4 regions of the Streptomyces umbrinus genome follow, and region 2 is predicted to be linked to each of the others. Evidence: riboswitches for the same ligand, from Rfam matches in the RefSeq annotation. Region 2 holds a riboswitch; each other region holds the start of a gene.
What was found. Region 2 has a riboswitch for cobalamin ahead of QF035_RS48635 (CbtB domain-containing protein). Riboswitches for the same ligand answer to the same signal wherever they lie in the genome.
Positions count from the first base shown of each region.

Region 1: another riboswitch for cobalamin. It lies ahead of metE (5-methyltetrahydropteroyltriglutamate--homocysteine S-methyltransferase); the one in region 2 lies ahead of QF035_RS48635 (CbtB domain-containing protein).
Region 3: another riboswitch for cobalamin. It lies ahead of QF035_RS43155 (ABC transporter substrate-binding protein); the one in region 2 lies ahead of QF035_RS48635 (CbtB domain-containing protein).
Region 4: another riboswitch for cobalamin. It lies ahead of QF035_RS18855 (ribonucleoside-diphosphate reductase subunit alpha); the one in region 2 lies ahead of QF035_RS48635 (CbtB domain-containing protein).

Region 1 is NZ_JAUSZI010000002.1:3,080,623-3,083,483, reverse strand. It holds gene metE (5-methyltetrahydropteroyltriglutamate--homocysteine S-methyltransferase) at 1-1,519, opposite strand, end outside; cobalamin riboswitch at 1,682-1,905, opposite strand; partial or broken gene QF035_RS13610 (3-hydroxybutyryl-CoA dehydrogenase) at 1,917-2,541, opposite strand; partial or broken gene QF035_RS13605 (short-chain fatty acyl-CoA regulator family protein) at 2,527-2,703, shown strand; gene meaB (methylmalonyl Co-A mutase-associated GTPase MeaB) at 2,764-2,861, opposite strand, start outside.
Region 2 is NZ_JAUSZI010000002.1:10,956,900-10,959,760, forward strand. It holds gene QF035_RS48630 (histidine phosphatase family protein) at 1-504, opposite strand, end outside; cobalamin riboswitch at 616-775, shown strand; gene QF035_RS48635 (CbtB domain-containing protein) at 813-1,037, shown strand; gene QF035_RS48640 (CbtA family protein) at 1,067-1,837, shown strand; gene QF035_RS48645 (acyl-CoA dehydrogenase family protein) at 2,035-2,861, shown strand, end outside.
Region 3 is NZ_JAUSZI010000002.1:9,763,738-9,766,598, forward strand. It holds gene QF035_RS43150 (TIGR03767 family metallophosphoesterase) at 1-569, opposite strand, end outside; cobalamin riboswitch at 742-928, shown strand; gene QF035_RS43155 (ABC transporter substrate-binding protein) at 996-2,030, shown strand; gene QF035_RS43160 (FecCD family ABC transporter permease) at 2,027-2,861, shown strand, end outside.
Region 4 is NZ_JAUSZI010000002.1:4,321,777-4,324,637, forward strand. It holds gene QF035_RS18845 (nucleoside hydrolase) at 1-948, shown strand, start outside; gene QF035_RS18850 (GNAT family N-acetyltransferase) at 1,054-1,572, shown strand; cobalamin riboswitch at 1,635-1,775, shown strand; gene QF035_RS18855 (ribonucleoside-diphosphate reductase subunit alpha) at 1,915-2,861, shown strand, end outside.

The DNA.
Region 1 (2,861 bases), 7.9 Mb from region 2:
GGACCATGTCGTTGCGTTCGGCCTCGCCGTGGACGAGGACGTCCAGGCCGGTCTTCTCCTGGAAGGAGATCGTCTCCTGGATCTCGGCCCTGATGCGCTCCTCGTAGCCGGCCGTGTCGATACGCCCGGCCCGCAGGTCGGCGCGAGCGACGCGCAGTTCGGCGGTCTGCGGGAAGGAGCCGATGGTGGTGGTCGGCAGGAGGGGCAGACCGAGGTGGGCACGCTGTGCGCTGGCGCGTTCGCCGTACGGCTGGGAGCGGCGGGCGTCGGCGTCCGTGACCGCACCGACCCGCGTCCGCACGGCCGGGTCACGGGTGATGGGCGAGTTCGCGCGGGAGGCCAGGGCGGCCCGGTTGGCGGCGAGTTCGCCGGTGATCGCGCCTGTGCCCTGGGCGAGACCCTTGGCGAGGGTGACGATCTCGGCCGTCTTCTGCCGGGCGAAGGCGAGCCAGCGCAGGATCTGCGGCTCGATGTCCCGTTCGGCGGTGGCATCGAGCGGCACGTGGAGCAGCGAGCAGGACGCGGCCGCGTCGACCCGGTCGGCCAGCCCGAGCAGGGTGCCGAGCGTGGCGAGGGACTTGGTGAGGTCGTTGACCCAGATGTTGCGGCCGTTGACCACGCCCGCGACCAGGCGCTTGCCGGGCAGTCCGCCCACGGCGGCGAGCGCGTCCAGGTTGGCGGCGGCCGCCTCGGTGAAGTCGAGAGCGAGACCCTCGACCGGGGCCTTGGCCAGCACCGGCAACGCGTCGCCGAGCCGGTCGAAGTAGGAGGCGACCAGCAGCTTCGGACGGTCGGTGAGCGCGCCGAGGTCACGGTAGGAGCGCGTGGCCGCGTTGAGTTCGGCGGGCGTACGGTCCTGGACCAGCGCCGGTTCGTCGAGCTGCACCCACTCCGCGCCCGCCGCCCGCAGATCGGAGAGAACCTCGGCGTACACCGGCAGCAGCCGGTCCAGCAGCGTCAGCGGGTCGAAGTCGGCTGCCACACCGGGCGCGGGCTTGGCGAGCAGCAGATAGGTGACGGGTCCGACGAGGACCGGCCGGGCGGCAAGGCCCAGGTCGAGGGCTTCGCGGAGCTCGGCGACCTGCTTGGCGGAGTCGGCCGTGAAGACGGTGTCCGGGCCCAACTCCGGGACCAGGTAGTGGTAGTTGGTGTCGAACCACTTCGTCATCTCCAGCGGCGCCACGTCCTGGGTGCCGCGGGCCATCGCGAAGTAGCCGTCGAGCGCGTCGGCCTCGACCGCGGCGCGGTGGCGCCCGGGGATCGCGCCGACCATGACGCTGGTGTCGAGGACATGGTCGTAGTACGAGAAGTCGCCGGTCGGCACTTCGTGGATGCCGGCCTCGGCAAGCTGCCGCCAGTTGGTGCGGCGCAGTTCGGCGGCGGTGGCCCGGAGGGCGTCGGCGTCGACGCGACCCTTCCAGTACCCCTCGATCGCCTTCTTCAGTTCCCGGCCACTGCCCTGACGGGGGTAGCCGTACACGGTGGCCCGTGCCGCCGCGGCTGCGGACTTCGATGTCACGGAACTCTCCTTCGCGAGATGTCTCCCTGAGATCCCGGGACGGACGTGAGCGCGAAGGGGTGACGCACCCGGCAGAGACACCTCGCGCGGCAAGGCGCGGTCGTCCGCCGGATATGTACGCCGACCCGCCCACGAGGTCACCGGGATGTCCGTACGCGATCGGTCACGTACGGGCAGATGGCAGGTCTTCGGACTCGCGAGCACGCCCTCCGTACGGAGGACACCTACTGGCCGTCGCTTCCCAGGTCCCGCTTCTCGGGGCCCAGTGCGTATGACGGCGGTCGTTCCCGCTCACCGCTGCGGGGCAGTCCCGGATTCCCACCGGGTTCCCTCTTGCGACGCATCCCGCCTGGCGGACGGGGCGAACCAGCTGCACAGGTCAGCCTATGCCCTGCCGTCAACTGCCTGGCTGCCGGACGGCGTCGTACACCTGGAACCCGCGGCCCGTCTTACGGCCCAACAGCCCTGCCTCGACCATCCGTTGGAGCAGCGGGGCGGAGCGTACAGGGGTTCCCTGAACTCGTCGTAGAGGGATTCCGCGATCGAGGCGACGGGTCGAGGCCGATCAGGCCCGCCGGCTTCAGCGGTCCCATGGGGTGGGCCCAGCCGAGTTCCATGCCCGCGTCGATGTCGATGGCGGTGGCGGTGGCGAAACCGGACTCGGCCATGCGGACCGCGGCCGGCACATAGGGGATGAGCAGGGCGTTGACGACGAAGCCCGCCCGGTCCCGCGCGTGGACCACGGTCTTGCCGAGGACCCGCGTGGCGAAGTCCTCGACGGCTTCGACCGTCCCGGGGGCGGTGTGGAGCGAGGCCACGATCTCCACCAGCGGCAGGACGGGAACGGGGTTGAAGAAGTGCAGTCCGACGACCCTGTCTGCGCGCCCCGTCGCCATGCCCAGCCGCATGATCGGGAGCGACGAGGTGTTGGTCGCGAGTATCGCCCCGGGATCCTCGACGATCTTGTCCAGCGCCGCGAATATCTCGGTCTTGGCGTCCGCGTTCTCCACGACGGCCTCGACCTCGACAGCGCCTCCGCGGCCACCCCCATCGGCATGGGCTGCCGTGTCTGCGAGCGCCTCGACTGCCCCCAGCGCGCCGCACCGCCCCTGGGGCGGCCGCTGCGGATCGACCAGAACAGCAGCACGTTCGTCCCGTACCCGGTGGCGCACCGGCCGGAGTGAACACGCGTTGCGCACGCTCACTCCGACGTGTTGCCGCTCAGTCCGGCCTGGTCCGGCGGCTCAGTCCGTCTCGCCGCCGAACGCCCGCAGAATGCGCTCGGCGGCGAGTGTGGCCGTCAACTCGCCGTCCCTGACCCGCTGTTCGAGACCGGGCCCGA
Region 2 (2,861 bases):
CACCACCCCGGCGCGTACGATCTCCGGCTCGACGACGGCGATGATCCGCACGGAGCCTGCTCCTGAACCCTCGGCTGAGCCAGATCTTGAAGCCCCGGAACTCGGATCCGCCGCCGTCTCCAGCCACTTCGCGACGCGCTCGCACATCCCGGCCACCGACTCGCCGCCGTGCGGGGCGGACGACGGGTCCGTCAGCCAGCGCCCCACGGCCTCCGGCTCGTCGGCGCTCACCTCGGCGAGCGTGGCCCCGCGCCAGCGGCCCACGTCCAGGCCGGACAGCTCCGGCGGCTCGGTGACGGCGAGGGTGTCGAGCCCGAGGGCCGCCGCCGTCTCCCGGCAGCGAACGGTGGGCGAGACCAGGACCTGGTCGGCGGCCGGCAGCGAGCCCGCGGCGGCCTCGGCGAGCCGCAGCCCGGCCGGGTCCAGGGGGCATCCGTCGTCGAAACGTGCCTCCCGCAACGCCGCGCTCATCGCTGGTGAGATCAACATCACTCGGCTGGTCATCGGCCCGCCCTCGCGTTCCACACGTGCTCAACACCCCTGTCCGTACCGGGAATTGGGGGCGTGACCAGGGCACCGGCGCGCCCCCGGCATTCCGTGCGCCCTTGGCCGCGCCTCTGCTTCGCGGTACCTTCTCGTCGATATTGACGACGGTACGACGGAAGCCGGTGAGAATCCGGCACGGTCGCGCCACTGTAAGCCCCGCACAACCGCCCCCCGCCAGGGGAGGCGGAGGTCGAGCAAGTCAGACCCGTGGCCGTCGTCCTGTGCACCACCGAGATGGGACGCGAGTTCCCCCAGGAGGTCCTGCCATGGCGCAGTCCGCCGTCGCTCAGCCGACCGTAACCACCCCCGACGTACCCGCAAAGCTGCCGATCGGCGCGATCGCCCCCTGGGCGGTCTTCCTCGGCATCCTGATGCTGGTGCTGCTCTACTTCGTCGGCGCCGAACAGGGCGCCACCTCCCTGGTCTCCGGCGAAGGCGTGCACGAGTGGGTGCACGACGCCCGCCACCTGCTCGGCTTCCCCTGCCACTGACGGCGACAAAGAACCGACAGGACAACCCAATGAACTCCGTCACCGTCAGAAATCTCCTGGTGCGCGGCATGCTCGCGGGTCTTGCCGCGGGCGTGCTCGCCCTGGTCGTCGCCTACTTCCTGGGGGAACCCCGCGTGGACGAGGCCATCGCGTTCGAGGAGGCCCACGCCCACGAACACGGCGGCGAGGAACTCGTGACCCGTGCCATGCAGTCCACCGGCGGTCTGTCCACCGGCGTCCTCGTCTACGGGGTCGCGTTCGGCGGCATCGCCGCTCTCGCGTACTGCTTCGCGCTCGGCAGAATCGGCCGCTTCGGGCCGCGCGCGAGCGCGCTGCTGCTGGCGGGCGCCGGTCTGGTCGCGGTCTACCTGGTGCCGTTCCTCAAGTACCCGGCGAACCCGCCCGCCGTCGGCGACCCCGACACCCTCAACCAGCGCACCGCGCTGTTCCTCCTGATGATCGTGCTCAGCGTGCTGCTGGCCGTCGCCGCGGTGATCCTCGGCAAACGCCTCGCACCGCGCCTGGGCAACTGGAACGCCACGCTCGCCGCAGGCGGGTTCTTCGTCCTGGCCGTCGGCCTGGCGTACGCGTTCCTGCCGTCCTTCAACGAGGCGCCGGAAGGCTTCCCGGCGACCCTGCTGTGGCAGTACCGACTGGCGACCCTGGCCATCCAGGTGACCCTGTGGACCGCGTACGGCCTGGTCTTCGGGCTGCTCGCGGAGCGCGTGCTGGCTCCCAAGCCGGCCCGGGCCGAGGACGACAAGGCGGCCGAAGGACGGGCAACTCCCGTCGCGCACTGACCCGTTCAGACGCTGAGCGCTCACACACCGAAGGGCCCCTGGAGCACATTCCCGGGGCCCCTTCGTATGAGTGCGCATGAGTCCGTCCGTCAGGTGCGTACGTCACCGGCATTCCCAATTTCTGGAACACGTTCTACGGTGTGCGCCGTCAGGTCCGGGTGGCCGAACGAGCGGGCCAGTGGGAGCCAGGAGGCGCCGTGCATCTCGAATACACGCCGGAGCAGCAGCGGTTGCGCACCGAACTGCGCGCCTACTTCGCCGAGTTGGTCCCCGACGACGTGTACGCCCGCTACGGCGACCCGGCGGCGCAGAAGCGCTTCTACCGCGAGACCATCCGCCGGCTCGGTTCCGACGGCTGGCTCGGCGTGGGCTGGCCGAAGGAGTACGGCGGGCGCGGTCTGTCCCCGATGGAACAGTTCATCTTCTTCGACGAGGCCGCCCAGGCCGGTGTACCGCTGCCGCTGATGGCGCTCAACACGGTCGGGCCGACGATCATGCAGTTCGGTACCGACGAGCAGAAGGGGTACTTCCTGCCGAAGATCCTCTCCGGCGAGCTCGACTTCGCGATCGGCTACAGCGAACCCGACGCGGGCACGGACCTGGCCGCCCTGAAGACCAAGGCGGTCAGGGAGGGCGAGGAGGACACCGGCCACTACACGGTCAACGGCCAGAAGATCTGGACGACCAACGGCGACACCGCCGACTGGGTCTGGCTCGCCGTCCGCACCGACCCGGACGCCCCGCCGCACAAGGGCATCACCATGCTCCTCGTGCCGACCTCCGACCCCGGCTACTCCTGCACGATCATCAACACGCTCGCCTCGCACGACACCACCGCGAGCTACTACGAGAACATCCGCGTCCCCGCGTCCCGCCGGGTCGGCCAGGAGAACAAGGGCTGGCGGCTGATCACCAACCAGCTCAATCACGAGCGGGTCACCCTCGCCGCACACGGCACGATGGCCATCCGCGCGCTGCACGACGTACAGCGCTGGGCCATGGAGACCAAGCTCGCCGACGGCCG
Region 3 (2,861 bases), 1.2 Mb from region 2:
GTCAGCGCCTCCTGGGCCCGCCACGCGGCGGGCCTGCGCGACCGCAGGAACTCGGTGCGCAGCGGGTTCTGCACGTCCGTGAGGTGCAGGTCGGTGAACTGCACGAAGCACGCGAGCGGTGTGCGCCGGTCCTGGCGGCCGGTGGCGGCGGGCGCGAGATCTCCGCGTACGACGATGGGCCAACCGGGGCCCGAGACGAGGCGGCGGTAGGTGTCGGCGTGCGCGTGGCCGCTGAGGCGAGCCGTCGTCTCCAGGGTTGTCGCCGCGTACGGGGCCGCGCGTCGCGGCGCCCGGTGCGCCGGCCGTCGGATGGCGAGGGGCGCCTGCGGGGCCGCGCTCTCCGCGGCGGGGAGCGCGGAGGGGGTCGGGCGCTGCCGTGGGAAGAGGGCCGCGGCTCCGCCGGTCGCTCCCGCCGCGACGGCGCCGGACGCGAGCAGAAAGCGACGACGGTTGATCGAGGGTGCGGGTGCGGGTGCGGGTGCGGGTGCGGACGGGGACGGGGACGGGGAAGCGGGTGCGGACGAGGGCGGGGGAGTGGATGCGGTCCCCGCCGTTTCGGTCCCGGTCATGGGGTGGCCCTCCGGTGCCTCCGAGAGACTCAACTAGCGGAACCACTCATTCAGGCCGCGGGGGCAGGGGCGGGGGCAGGGGCGTGGCGTGGCCGTGAACACCGCCGGAACAGGTGGAGCGGCTGCTGGGCCCCGTCCTGCCGGTCCGCCCGCCGGTCCGCGGCACCCGCCGTGATAGCTTGCCGAGGCCAGTCGAACCCATGTACGTGGGTCAGGGAATCCGGTGGGAATCCGGAGCTGACGCGCAGCGGTGAGGGTGACGGGCGGGGCATCGGCCACTGGACCGGTATGACGGTCCGGGAAGGCGCCTCGTCCGGGTGACCCCGAGTCCGAAGACCTGCTGGCGGCCTCCGCGGTCACGCGCCGACGGGGGAGCACCGTACGACCGGGCTCCGCGTTCGAGCCCTCGACGACTGAGGAACTCCCGTGCCCGTCGCACGTCTTGCCCGTCCCGCTGCCCTCGTCCTGTCCGGGGCTCTCCTGCTGACCGGCTGCGGTTCGGGAGATTCGGAGGACTCGTCGTCCGATGCGGACTCCGGGGCCGCCGTCACCCTCGACAACTGCGGACAGACCGTACGCGTCGAGTCCCCGCCGAAGCGGGCCGTCTCCCTCAACCAGGGCACCACCGAGATCATGCTCTCGCTCGGCCTCGCCGACCGCATGGCCGGCACCGCGACCTGGACCGACCCGGTGATGAAGGGCCTGGAGAAGGCGAACGCGAAGGTGGAGCGGATCGCCGACAACAACCCCTCCTTCGAACGGGTCCTGGACGCCGACCCCGACTTCGTCGCCGCCTCGTTCGTGTCGACGCTCGGCAAGGGAGGCGTGGCCACCCGGGAGCAGTTCGAGAAGCTCGGCGTGCCCGCCTACGTCTCGCCGTCCGACTGCGTCGGCAAGGACAACGCCTCGGGCGGCGACGGCTCACGGAAGAAGGCCCTCGGCATCGACGCCGTCTACGGCGAAGTGCGCGACCTGGCCGAGGTGTTCGGCGTCGAGAAGCGGGGCGAGCAACTCGTCGCAGACCTCGAGCGGCGGACGAAGAAGGCCACTTCGGGGATCGACGCCTCCGACGTCACCCTCTTGTACTGGTTCGCCAACTCCGACTCGCCCTACATGGCGGGCTGTTGCGGCGCACCCGGCGTCATCACCCGGACCCTCGGCGCGAAGAACGTCTTCGACGACACACACGAGGAGTGGCCCCAGATCAACTGGGAGACCGTTGCCGACCGCGACCCAGATGTGCTCGTCATCGGCGACCTGACGCGCAAGTCGCAGACCGCCGAGTCCGCGAAGAAGAAGATCGAGTTCCTGGAGTCCGACCCGGTCACCAAGAACATGACCGCCGTCAGGAAGAAGCGGTACGTCCTGCTCAGCGGGCAGGCGATGAACCCGACCATCCGCACGGTCGAGGGCGTCGAGCAAGTCGCCTCCGCCCTGCGGGAGTTCGGGCTCACCGGGTGACACGGCCACGCCTGGGACTGCTCATCGCCGCGGGCGTCGCCCTGCTCCTCGCATCCGCCGCCGTCGCGATCACCGTCGGCCCCGCGGACATCCGGGTCGGCGACGTCTGGTCCGTGGTCGCGTCCCATCTCGGCTGGGGCAGCTCGGAGTTGACCCCGATCCGGGACGGGATCGTCTGGGAGCTGCGCCTGCCGCGCACGCTCCTGGCGGCCGTGTGCGGAGCCGGACTCGCCGTGTGCGGCGCGGTGATGCAGTCCCTGCTGCGCAACCCGCTCGCCGACCCGTTCGTCCTCGGGGTGTCCTCGGGCGCCTCGACCGGCGCCGTGATCGTGGTCGTCCTCGGTGTCGGCGGAGGCCTGGTCTCGGTCTCCGCGGGCGCGTTCCTCGGTGCGGTGCTGTCGTTCGGGCTCGTCCTGCTGCTCAGCCACACTCTGGGCGGGGCGACGGACCGGGTGGTGCTGAGCGGGGTCGCCGCGATGCAGCTCTTCTCCGCGCTCACCTCCTTCGTCGTGATGACCGCCGCGGACGCCGAGACCACCCGCGGGGTGCTGTTCTGGCTGCTCGGTTCGCTGAGCGGGGTCGGCTGGACCGACGTCTGGGTGTGCTTCGCGGTCCTCGCGGTGACACTGCTGGTGTGCCTCGGGTACGCGCGGGCGCTCGACGCGTTCGCCTTCGGCCAGGATGCCGCCGCCACGCTCGGGGTCTCCGTGGCCCGTACGCGACTGGTGCTGCTGTGTGCCACGGCGCTGCTGACCGCCGCGCTAGTCAGTTCGGCCGGCGCGATCGGCTTCGTCGGCCTCGTACTCCCGCATGCGGCAAGGGCGTTGGTGG
Region 4 (2,861 bases), 6.6 Mb from region 2:
ATAGACGACGCCGTGGCCCTCCAGTACCTGCTCGGCACAGGCAGGTGGGACCTCAGGGCCTACACCTCGGTGGGCGGCAACCTCCCCGCCGAGCAGACCTACCGCAACGCCCGCGCCCTGGCGAGAGCCCTCCGCATCGACACCGACGTCCCGGTCCACCGCGGAGCGGCCCGCCCCCTCACCCGCCTCCCGTACGCGGCCGCCGCCCACTTCCACGGCCCCGCGGGCCTCGGCCACGAAATGCTGCCCGACTCGACCGCCGCGCACCTGACGGAGTCCTCCGCACAGGCGCTGCTGCGCCTCTCCCGGGAGCACGAGGGCGAGTTGACCGTCTGCGCCACCGGCCCGCTCACCAACGTGGCCATCGCGCTCCTGGAGGACCCGGTCTTCGCCCGGCGCGTGAAGAAGTTCGTGTTCATGGGCGGCAACGCGCAGGTGCCGGGCAACATCACCCCGGTCGCCGAGTTCAACATGTGGGCGGACCCGGACGCCGCCGAGGTGGTGCTCTCCTCCGGCATCCCGTTCACCATGGTCGATCTGGACGCCTCGCACCGCTGGCTCTTCGGCCCCGCCGACCTCGCCGCGCTGGAGGCGGCGGGAGCGGGTGCGGCGCTCGCGGCCCGGCTGCTGCGGGTCTACACCGACTCCTACCGCCGCCACGGCGGAGGCGACTCCTGCCCGTTGCACGACCCGCTCGCCGTGGGCGTGTGCGCGGACGAGTCGTTCGTGACGCTCGCGGAGGGAGCCGTCGTGGTCGAGTGCTCCAGCGAACTCACCCGCGGCCAGACCGTGTTCGTCCCCTCGGCCGCCGAGCGGAACTACTACACCGAGTCGCCCGCCCTGACCGCCCGCACCCGCCACACGGGCCGCGTGGCCCTCGGCCCGGGCCCGCGCGACTTCACGAAGGACTTCGTCACGACCCTGCCGCAGTGGCCGGCCATGGCCTGAGCCCGCCCCCTCGGACGTCCCTGGCACCGGCGCGACGCCCCCGGGCAACCGGTGCGGGAAAAACTCGGCAGCCCCGCGCCGTACCCCTCGGGCACACTGCCGAGCATGGACATCCTGATCAGGCGGGCGAGGCCCGAGGAGTACGAGGCTGTGGGAGAGATAACCGCGCAGGCCTATCTCGGGGACGGGCTCCTCGACTTCGGGGAGAGCGACGAGTATCTGGGCGAGCTGCGGGACGTCGCGAAGCGGGCCGCGGCCGCCGACGTGCTGGTGGCCGTCGTGGGGGCAGGAGCGGGCGAGCGGGTCGTCGGCGGCGTGACCTTCGTCCCGTCCGGCGGGCCGATGGCCGACATCGCGCGCGAGGGTGAGGCCGAGATACGGATGCTGGCGGTCGCCAAGGAGGCCCGCGGGCACGGGGCGGGCGAGGCCCTCGTACGCGCCTGCGTCGACCGCGCCCGGGCCACGGACGGCTGCGTACGCGTCGTGCTGTCCACCCAGCGCACCATGCACAGCGCCCATCGCATCTACGGACGCCTCGGCTTCACCCGCGCCCCCGACCGCGACTGGAACCCGATCCCGGACCTCGACGACATCATGCTGCTCACCTACGAGTTGACACTCTGACACCCTCCGAAGCCGACACGACACAACATGTGGGGGTGCTTCCCGAGCCCGGCACAAGATGTATGCTCATGCTCGCTGTCGCCGCAGGGGAATCCGGTGCGAATCCGGAACTGTCCCGCAACGGTGTACTTGTGCATGTCTGTCCCCGGAGGAGAGCCGTGCGCCTGGTCAGTCCGAGGACCTGCCGACAGCGTGCCCAGGCCACCCGGCCCGGGTGCCATGACGTCCGGGCCTCGCGGAGTGGGCCGGTGGACGCGGCGTACCGCTGCGCAGAGCGTGTACCCCCGTGTGCCCCGAACCCCCCTCCCCGCAGGCCCCGTGCCGAGCGAGGGAGAGCCCCACGTGACCATCGCGCCAGCCGATCCGGTCTCAGCGAAAGCGCCCCAGTACCAGCAGGACAGGGCCGAGGCCGACGGACCGGGAACCGTGTTGCTGCGGACCCTGACCGACCTCACCGCCGACCTTCCCGACGCCGATCCCGGCAGGGTCGCCGCCGCCGCGCTGCGCGGCCGGTCCTCCGTGGGGGCCGACGGGATCACCGCGGAGCTGCGCGAGCTGGCCACTGAGGCGGCCGCGGGCCTGATCTCCGAGGACCCCGTGTACTCGAAGCTGGCCGCCCGCCTGCTGACGATCGGCATCGCCGAGGAGGCCGCCTCGCAGGGGGTCAGGTCCTTCTCCGAGTCCGTCGCGGTCGGCCACCGCGAGGGCCTGATCGCCGACCGCACCGCCGAGTTCGTACGGACCCACGCGGCCCGTCTGGACGCGCTGATCGACCTCGAGGGCGACGACCGCTTCGGCTACTTCGGCCTGCGCACGCTGCACAGCCGGTATCTGCTGCGGCACCCGATCACGCGGTCCGTCATCGAGACGCCCCAGCACTTCATGCTGCGCGTGGCGAGCGGGCTGGCCGAGGACGACTCGGCCAGGTCCGTCGACGAAGTGGCCGCCCTGTACCGGCTGATGAGCCGCCTCGACTACCTGCCGTCCTCCCCCACGCTCTTCAACTCCGGTACGCGGCACCCTCAGATGTCGTCCTGCTACCTCCTCGACTCCCCGCTGGACGAGCTGGACTCCATCTACGACCGCTACCACCAGGTGGCCCGTCTCTCGAAGCACGCGGGCGGCATCGGCATCGCGTACTCCCGTGTGCGCTCGCGCGGTTCCCTGATCCGCGGGACGAACGGGCACTCGAACGGCATCGTCCCGTTCCTCAAGACGCTCGACGCCTCGGTCGCCGCCGTGAACCAGGGCGGCCGGCGCAAGGGCGCGGCCGCGGTCTACCTGGAGAC